DNA from 3 places in the Bacillus smithii genome. Region 2 is predicted to be linked to each of the others. Evidence: riboswitches for the same ligand, from Rfam matches in the RefSeq annotation. Region 2 holds a riboswitch; each other region holds the start of a gene.
What was found. Region 2 has a riboswitch for cobalamin ahead of metE (5-methyltetrahydropteroyltriglutamate--homocysteine S-methyltransferase). Riboswitches for the same ligand answer to the same signal wherever they lie in the genome.
Positions count from the first base shown of each region.

Region 1: another riboswitch for cobalamin. It lies ahead of BSM4216_RS05415 (DUF4430 domain-containing protein); the one in region 2 lies ahead of metE (5-methyltetrahydropteroyltriglutamate--homocysteine S-methyltransferase).
Region 3: another riboswitch for cobalamin. It lies ahead of BSM4216_RS13925 (ribonucleoside-diphosphate reductase subunit alpha); the one in region 2 lies ahead of metE (5-methyltetrahydropteroyltriglutamate--homocysteine S-methyltransferase).

Region 1 covers NZ_CP012024.1:1,134,114-1,137,399, forward strand. Annotated here, with positions in the region: gene menC (o-succinylbenzoate synthase) at 1-870, shown strand, start outside; cobalamin riboswitch at 969-1,174, shown strand; gene BSM4216_RS05415 (DUF4430 domain-containing protein) at 1,308-3,286, shown strand, end outside.
Region 2 covers NZ_CP012024.1:3,296,513-3,299,798, forward strand. Annotated here, with positions in the region: gene BSM4216_RS15450 (glycosyl hydrolase family 28-related protein) at 1-124, shown strand, start outside; gene BSM4216_RS15455 (CBO0543 family protein) at 512-1,081, shown strand; cobalamin riboswitch at 1,254-1,449, shown strand; gene metE (5-methyltetrahydropteroyltriglutamate--homocysteine S-methyltransferase) at 1,591-3,286, shown strand, end outside.
Region 3 covers NZ_CP012024.1:2,966,020-2,969,305, reverse strand. Annotated here, with positions in the region: gene BSM4216_RS13925 (ribonucleoside-diphosphate reductase subunit alpha) at 1-1,400, opposite strand, end outside; cobalamin riboswitch at 1,533-1,721, opposite strand; gene BSM4216_RS13920 (acetylornithine transaminase) at 1,914-3,053, opposite strand; gene argB (acetylglutamate kinase) at 3,050-3,286, opposite strand, start outside.

The DNA.
Region 1 (3,286 bases), 1.2 Mb from region 2:
CGGGAGATTTCTCATCCACATGAAGTAAATTCGATATTTCAGCCGATTCGTGGTAATTATATGGCAAAATCCGCTATTGAAACGGCCATTTGGGATTTATATGCAAAGCGTTTAAACAAACCGCTTTACCAAGTGATTGGGGGGAAAAAGCGACAAATAGAGGTTGGTATCAGCCTTGGCATTCAAAAATCCATCGATGATTTGCTGGAAATGATCAAAAACTATGTGGAACAAGGATATAAAAGAGTGAAAGTGAAAATCAAACCTGGCTGGGATGTAGAAGTGATCAGACAAATCCGTCATTATTTTCCGCAGCTCCCTTTGATGGCCGATGCCAACTCTGCTTATCGTTTGGAAGATGTTCCTTTATTGAAACAATTGGATGACTTTCATTTAATGATGATTGAGCAGCCGTTGGCCCACGATGATATCGTCGATCATGCGTTGGTTCAAAAGGAACTGAAAACGCCGATATGTTTGGACGAAAGCATTCATAGTCTTGAAGATGTAAGAAAAGCTGTTGAACTTGGAAGTTGTCAAATTATTAATCTGAAAATCGGCCGCGTTGGCGGATTAGGAGAGTCTATCAAAATTCACGATTTTTGCAAAGAACATCACATTCCGCTTTGGTGTGGAGGAATGCTTGAAGCAGGAATCGGCCGGGCCCATAACGTTGCCATCACTACTCTGGATCAATTTACTTTGCCAGGGGATACGGCTGCCTCATCTCATTATTGGGAACGTGATATCATTCAACCGGAAGTGACCGTCGAGAATGGATGGATTCATGTCCCTGAAAAACCCGGGATTGGCTATGAGCCAGATTTCGAAGCGATTGATTCTTTTACTTGCCACCAAAAAGTTTTTTAATGGATGTTAGAAAAAATGATTGTTTGGCAAACCATTTTGTCATTTTTTGTCCGTTTGACAGTTTACACTTTGATTGGCTATGATAAATTCAAATACAATTAGTTAATAGGAAAATAGGTTGGCAAAAGCCGTGCTGTCGAGCTCTTGCCATGAAAAGGGAAGTCCGGTGAAAATCCGGCGCGGTCCCGCCACTGTGAATGGGAGCTTTCTAAATGGTTTGCCACTGTTTGCTGTTTTGCAGATGGGAAGGCTTTAGAAAGCGATGATCATGAGCCAGGAGACCTGCCTATTTTTTCTTGCGACGTTATACCTACGAGGATAGGGTGCGTCAGTTTGTTGCTGGCTATTTTTGTTTTTTTTTGGCACCCTATCTCGTTAGGTGTGCCTTTTTCTTTTGGTTATTTTTTATTATTACATATCGTTGAGGAGGGGGATTTGTGTTTTCTATTAAAAAGATAGCTGTCACGGCTTTAATGTCTATTTTCATAATAGGCCAATTGGCATTTGGTTTTACTGCTTTCGCGTCGGAACCGTCAAATAGCAGTATAACGGCTGAACAGCAGCAATCAGAAGTAGGAGTGACCATCATCGGGGACAATGGTCCGATCTTGCAAACAACGGCGGTCGATGTCCCTTCTGGAAGTACGATTTTGGACGTTTTGCAAAAAGCAGCCCTTGAAAACCATCTTTCGGTCGAAACGAAGGGAAGCGGTGAAAACGTTTATGTAGACGGTATCAATGGTTTACATGGAGGCGACCGCGGACCGGCTAGCGGCTGGATGGTGTATGTCAACGGGCTCTCCATTCCTGTCAGTGCCGCTGTATATCAAGTGACCAACCATGATCACATTCAGTGGGAATACACGACTGATTATACGAAAAATCAGAAAGTAGATGCCAGTTTAACGATCATCGGGAAAGATGGAAAACCTTTTGTTTCGAATGTAAAAAGAACAACCGAAGGCCATGCGACGGCTTACGATTTGTTAAAATCGATTGCGGATGATCAAAAGATTCCTCTTGATGTTACTTATAGTAAAGACTTTGGTTTTTACGTTCAAAACATCGGAACAGAACGGCTTGAATCTCATGATACATGGGGGCAATATTGGGCATTTTATGTCAATGGCCAAATGGCTTCCGTCGGTGCATCGTCCTATGTACTGCAACCGGATGACAATATAACTTTTAAAGTCGAAACGTGGGGAACGAACGAATATAACGGAAACAACGGGAATAATGAAAACAATGGAAATAGTGGAAATAACGGAAATACCGGAAATGAAGGCAGCGGCAATGGTCAAAATGGATCAGATGGGTCCAATACATCGCCGGTAAACGAACCAAATAAGGTCAGTGAAAACGAAATAAATGACATTTTAAAAACGACGGTGAACCATATTCTTCAATCGGGAGTCGACAGTCCGTGGGAGGCTGTTGCCATTCGTCAAGCCGGAATGAAAGTTCCTGCATCTTATTTGAATGACATAAAGCAACAAGTGATAGAGACAAAAGGAGAGTACCGGAATATTACCGATTATGAAAGAGATGTTATTGGTATAACGGCTGCAGGAGGAGATCCTCGCGATATAGCAGGATATAATTTAGTGGAGAAAATCTACAACAGTGACTATTGCGAAAAAAACGAAAGCTGTCCAATGACTCGCCAAGGCACAAACGGAATCTTGTATGCCTTAATTGCTTTGGACAGCGGAAATTATCCAGTTCCATCAAACGCTAATTGGACGAGAGAAAAGTTAAAGAAACGCATTTTAGAATTACAGGAAGCGGATGGCAAGTGGACGCTATATAACGGCCAAGGTTCACCTGTCGATATGACCGGAATCGCAATCGCTGCTCTGGCTCCTTATAAGGATGAACCGGAAGTGGCTGCCGCTATTAAACGAGGTGTCGATTGGCTGTCTGCTGAACAGAAGGAAAATGGTGGTTTTGCAGATCCTCAACTAGGGGAAACAAGTGAAGCAGCATCCGCAGCCATTATAGGTTTGACAGCAGCAGGAGTTGATCCTCAAGGTGCTGCATTTACGAAAAAAGACGGCAATTTGTTGAGCTATTTGATCCGTTTTTATAATGGTGCCGGACAATTTCGCCACACGGCAACGGGTGATGCAGATGAAGTGGCAACCGAGCAAGGTGCCGAGGCGATGGTCGCTTATCAACTTTTTGCTGATGGAAAAGGTTCCGTTTATCGGATGGCACAAAATCCAAATCCGGCGAAAGAAGGGACCGACAATACCCAAACGAGCAACAATCCTAATTCAGAATCAAAAAATGAGAACAGCGGTCTCGTAACGAACAATTCAAAAGAAAAAAATGATCACGATCAATCCGGATCCAAAACTTCACACCCTCCTTTGGGCGGCAAATTGCCGAATACTTCAACGAATATCTATAA
Region 2 (3,286 bases):
CCACGTTCATCACTTGAAAGCCTTTAATCCAAACGGCAAATGCGGGCTGAAAACCGTAGAGTTTCCCCCCTCCATTTCCAATTTTCAAGCTGTGGGCTATAAAATGCCGATTTGTATAAAATAAAAATTCCATCAGGGGAGTTTTTTCATCCTCCCCGATGGTTAGTGGAACTAATCGGTACTTTGGGGCCGTTGTTCTTACGCCAAGTCATCCGTAGTTGATCTTCATTCCCATAACGACCATATAACATCTTTTCCTGATCTGTTCAATCCGGATAGGGAAGCGGAGAGTTCATTTCAACCTTCGAAATCTTCTCTTTGCGGTGGTAATTTTTCCTTTTATTTCTTATTCCCAATTCTACTTTTCCATCATCTGCAACGAGAAAAAAGATGATTCATGTGGGATCAAAGATCTAATAAATCTAATTATGATTTCCTTAGTGCATGTCGTATATTTTTCGTCTTTTAGGTAACCATAAATATAGAGAAACGAACAGGAAGGTGGGATTTTATGAACCAACATCAACAGCAATTATTCGATTATGTAACAAAATTACAACAAAAAGTAAGTATCTTACATGCAGACTATTGGGCACAATATTCCAGTTTTCATACATGGCAATTTTGGGTGGTTGTGTTAATGCTCATCGTTCCCTTAATTGTTTTAGCTTTTACGATAGACAGAGAGAAAATTTTTTTAATTGGATTTTATGGCTTTAATATACATGCTTGGTTTGCATATATTGATACATACGGGGTAAGGACAAGATTATGGGGATATCCCTATGAAGCCATTCCTTACTTTCCTAGTTTTTCATTGGATGCCTCCCTTGTTCCGGTCGTCTTTATGCTCGTCTATCAATGGACGTTGAATCACAATAAAAATTTTTATCTCTATTCCTTTCTTACCGCCTGTGTATTCGCTTTTATCGTGAAACCGATTTTGGCCAGCCTTGGTTTATTAGTCGTATTTGACGGGGTGAACTATTTTCACATTTTGATCGTATACTTGATCACATTCTTAATTTCTCGGATTGTAACAAAGATCTTTTTATTGGGTGAAAAAAAACCGGCTCATTAAACTTTAACGAACCATTCTGAAATCGATTGAAAAAATGCTTAACAGATCCTACTTTCGATGGAGAGTGAACCCTCACTCTCCTATTTTTTGCTCCCTTGACAATTACCACCGATCATGATATCTTGACGTTACTGTTTTTCTATAATTTATAATATAAATTATTTTTTTACAATTTAATATTGTGGGAACAGGTTCCAAAGACGATTTTTGTCCTTGGATGAAAAGGGAAGCCCGGTGCAAATCCGGCACGGTCCCGCCACTGTAAGAGGCGAGCAATGCCGATGCAGCCACTGGCCGAAAAGGCTGGGAAGGTCGGCAAAAAGCGATGACCCTTAAGTCAGGAGACCTGCCTGTTCTGACAACACTGCTTTTACCTACGGGAGATAGGGAGGTGTTATGAATGGAAAAAACAGGGTATTTTACACCCTTTTTTTGGCATTTCTAACTCCTTATCGAACGTTAGAAATGCCTTTTTATTTGGGGAAATTAATTAGGGAGTGAAAAAACACATGAAATCAAGCAATCTTGGTTATCCACGTATTGGTGAAAATCGAGAATGGAAAAAAGCATTGGAACAATTTTGGAAAGGCCAAGTGGATGAAAGCCAGTTTCTACAGACGATGGAATCCATTCGGCATCAACACTTGAAAAAACAGCATGAAATCGGGATTGACCTTATCCCCGTCGGCGATTTTACGTTTTACGATCAAATGTTGGACACGGCAACTATGTTTGGATTAGTACCGGAACGATTTAATTGGAAAGGAAATGACATTCCCCTTTCTGTTTATTTTGCCATGGCGCGCGGCAGCGACACTGCGCATGCTTGCGAAATGACGAAATGGTTCAATACAAACTACCATTATATTGTGCCTGAATGGAACAACGCCCAACCAAGACTCATTGAAAACAAGCCGCTGAAAGCGTACCAAGAAGCAAAAAGGAAGCTTGGAATCTTAGGAAAACCTGTACTGATCGGGCCATATACCTTCATCAAACTGTCCAAAGGATATAAGGAAAAAGAGCTCCCTGCCCTTATTTTGCAGCTTCTTCCTCTTTATGAACAAATTTTACAGGAATTGCAAAATGAAAAGGTAGAATGGCTGCAAATCGATGAACCTATTCTCGTTACTTCTATTTCCAAAGAGGAAATGAAAACGATCCAGTTCATTTATCATCAATTGCATGAGGCGGCACCAAACTTAAAAATTATGCTGCAAACATACTTTGATTCCGTCGATTGGTACCAAGAGCTTATGGACTTGCCGATTCAAGGAGTCGGACTCGATTTTGTCCATGGCGGCGAAAACAACTTAGAATCACTGCTTACTCACGACTTTCCCGACAATAAAGTGCTCGCGGCTGGCATCATTGACGGACGGAACATCTGGCGGTCTGATTTAGCGGAAAAACGTCATCTCATTGAAAAGATCACTTCTGTCGTTCCGGAATCGATGCTGTGGATTCAACCTTCTTGCAGCTTAATTCATGTACCGGTAACGACGAAGAACGAAACAAAATTAGACAAAATCATCAAACAATCGTTGGCTTTTGCGGATGAAAAATTAACCGAAATTGTGTTCCTGGCAAGAGATCAACACGGGGTGGACGACGCTTATTTTCAAGAAAACCAACAAATCATCCAAACATGGAAAAACCATTCGGAAAGACATCGCCAAAGTGTACAGCATGCTCAAAAAAACTTACAACATGTATCAGCGAAAAGAAAATCGCCTTATTCCATTCGCCAATCCGTCCAAAAAGAAGCGTTCGACCTCCCCATTCTTCCGACAACGACTATCGGCAGTTTTCCGCAAACAGCTGATATCCGCAAGGCAAGGCAAAAATGGAAAAAAGGCGAATGGAATGAACAGCAGTACGAACAGTTTATTCAGCAGCAAATTGAAAAATGGATTTGTCTACAAGAAGAGATAGGACTGGATGTATTGGTTCATGGTGAATTTGAAAGAACCGATATGGTGGAGTTTTTTGGGGAGAAACTGGGAGGATTCGCTTTTACCGAAAATGGTTGGGTCCAATCGTATGGCTCACGCTGTGTCCGTCCCCCTATTATCTACGGCGACGTAGAATTTTTACAGCCGATGACCGTGAAAGAAAGCGTCTATGCACAATCATTAACGGACAAGCCTGTAAAAGGGATGCTTACGGGACCGGTGACGATTTTAAACTGGTCGTTTGTTCGCG
Region 3 (3,286 bases), 330 kb from region 2:
TCCACGTGAATGCGGCCGTCTTGGATATATTGTTGGGTCATGACGGTCGGGCTCATATTTTGGGCAATCTCGGTGCACAAATTTGTGGCGTAGATCATTCCTTTATGCTTGTTCGGATTCATGCGATTGGCCTCATCACGGTAGAACATAAACGGCGTTCCCGTTTCGAGCTGGCTTCTCATAATGGATTTCATAATTTCAATCGCAGGCACTTTTTCTTTGGAAAGCTGTGGATGGTTGACACATTCTTGATATTTTTCACGGAAGCTTCCCCGGCCTTTTTCTTCGTCATAATAATCTTCCAATGAGAAGCCCATGACGGTTCTGACCTCATGAGGATCAAACAAATACCAATCATCCCGGTTTTCGACGGCTTCCATAAAGAGATCGGGTATGCACACGCCCGTGAAGATATCATGGGTACGGAACCGTTCGTCGCCGTTATTCAGCTTCGCGTCTAGAAATGCAAAAATATCTTTATGCCAAACGTCCAGATAGACGGCAATCGCTCCTTTGCGTTGTCCGAGCTGATCGACGCTGACAGCGGTATTGTTCAATTGTTTCATCCATGGAATAACTCCTGATGAAGCGCCTTGATGGCCGCGAATGGCGCTGCCGCGGCTGCGGATTTTTCCAAGATACAGACCGATTCCGCCGCCATGTTTCGATAGATTGGCCGCATCGGTGTTGCTGTCGTAAATTCCTTGCAGGCTGTCGTCTACTGTATCGATAAAGCAGCTGGATAATTGACCGTATTTTTTGCCGGCGTTGGCCAAAGTCGGAGTGGCTACGGTCATATAGAGATTGCTTAATGCCCAGTAGGCTTCTTTCACAAGCGTTAGACGTTTTTCTTTCGGTTCCTTTTGCATCAACGTCATGGCGATGATCATCCAACGTTCTTGCGGCAATTCCATCGTTCGTTTTTCATAATCTTTTGCTAAATACCGGTCATTTAATGTACGCAGCCCGATGTATGTAAATAGCTCGTCTTTTTTCGGATCAATAATAGATTCCAACTCTTCTATTTCCTGTTTGCTGTAGGTTTCAAGCAGAACAGAGTCGTAAATTCCAATCTCCGTCAAATGTTGAATCAACGGATAAAAAGGCCCGTAGCCTGTCTCGCCCGGATCATAGCCTCTGTTGGCAGCCGCTTCTGTATACAATAGACCGGCGAACAGCTTGGCGGCTACAAACGTCCATTCAGGTTCTTCTACAGAAATAAAACCGAGACATTCCAAAATCAATTCCTCGGTTAACGCTTTGGTCGAAAGCCAAGGTTTTTGCTCCGCCATCTGTTTGGCTTTTAAGGATAATATCGAAAAATCAAGCTGTGGATATTGGTGAGATAGTTTTTCAAATAAAAGCTGAAAAACTTGTTCTTTTGAATTGGTTGAGATCATGGTTTGGTCCTCCTTATCGTTTGAAAGAACAAAAAAATCCGCCCGGAAATATGAGCGGATCAAACGATAGACAAAAAAGGCAGAGGCAACCTTTTTTCACTATCGTTTCATCTTCCCAAATCCCCGGAGAATTGAAACTTGACAAGGATGGCAGGTCTCCTGGCTTGTGGTCATCCTACTAGGGACCTTCCCATATCAGCACCGAACAGCAAACTGATACAGTGGTATTCCCGTTCGTCTCACTTACAGTTGCGGGGACAGCTCCGGAATTTCACCGGATTCCCTTTTAAGTCCAACGACACCATCGCTTGCAGCGAAACAATATATTGAAATTGTATGGAGTTGTCGATCTATATATTGTGATGATAAACTTTGCGCAAAGAATTGTCAAGAGGGCAGAGCTCTTTATCGATAGTGATAAAGAAAGAAGAGAACCTGAGTGAAGAAGTGCAAAAAAAGAAATCCCCCTGTCATTTTCAAAGAGACAAGGGGAGAATGATGTGGAATATTCATTTACGATCCCAGAACTTTTGACAAGATGTTGACGGCTTTTTCGATTTCTGAATCTGAGACCGTTAATGGAGGAAGGAGGCGGAGGACATGAGATCCGGCTGTTAAAATCAGCAGTTTTTCTTTTCTTGCTTGAACGAGGAAAGGTTCTGCATTATCTGTAAGCTCTATACCGATCATTAACCCTTTTCCTCTAATAGATTTAACTACTTTTGCATCGGATAATTTCGTTTTCAACAAGTTTTGGAAATAAGCTCCTTTTCTCTCTACTTCATTCAGAAAATCGTTTTGGAAAATGATTTCCAATGTGGCTTTTGCGGCTCGGACAGAAACCGGATTGCCCCCAAAAGTGGAACCGTGAGAGCCCGGAGAAAAGGCTTGGCCTAGTTCTTTTTTGCCGATGATGGCACCTAAAGGCAGTCCGCTGGCGATTCCTTTTGCGACCGAGACAATGTCGGGATGCAGGCCATAATGTTGGAAGGCAAACGGTTTGCCTGTCCGGCCGATGCCGGTTTGGATTTCATCGATGATGAGGAGAGAACCGTTTTCATGGCATAACGTTTCCAATGACTGTAAAAATTCCGGCGTGGCCGGATTTATGCCTCCTTCTCCTTGGATAATTTCGGTCATCACCGCCGCCGTGTTTTCATCAAGCGCTGCTTTTAAAGCTTCGATATCGTTGAAAGGAACGTATTCAAATGTTTCCAGCATCGGGCCAAAGCCGATTTTGACTTTTTCCTGTCCGGTTGCGGCCATTCCGGCAAAAGTCCGTCCGTGAAACGAATGTAAGAACGTGATGATTTTCGAGCGGCCGGTTGCCTTTCTGGCTAATTTGATCGCCGCTTCGTTTGCTTCCGCTCCGCTGTTGCAAAAGAATACAAGATCAAGACCGGATGCTTCCGCTAAAAGCTTGGCGGTTTCTTCTTGAAGTTTGCTTTGAAACAGATTGGAAGTGTGCCAAAACAGGTTGAGCTGGTCGATTACCTCTTCTTTAACAGTGGATGGTACATGTCCGAGATTGGTCACTCCGATACCGGCTGTAAAATCGAGATACTCATCGCCGTTTTGATCTGTCAGCCGCGATCCTTTCGCTTTTACGGGCTGCACTTCCCAGCGAGCGTATGTGGGAAATAAGTAACTCATATTGTCACCTTCTCTTTTGCAAATTGTGTTCCATGCCAATGGCCGCTTTTATAAAAACGCTTTTTCCCTGATACAATATGCACATGGCCCGTATTTTGGGAAGCCGCTTTTAATGCCGATTGGACTTTTGGAATCATTCCTCCTGTAATGACTCCGCTTTCCATAAGTTGATGGGCTTTTTCTTCTGTCAAACGGTCGATCAATCGGCCGTTTTGGTAGACCCCATCGACGTC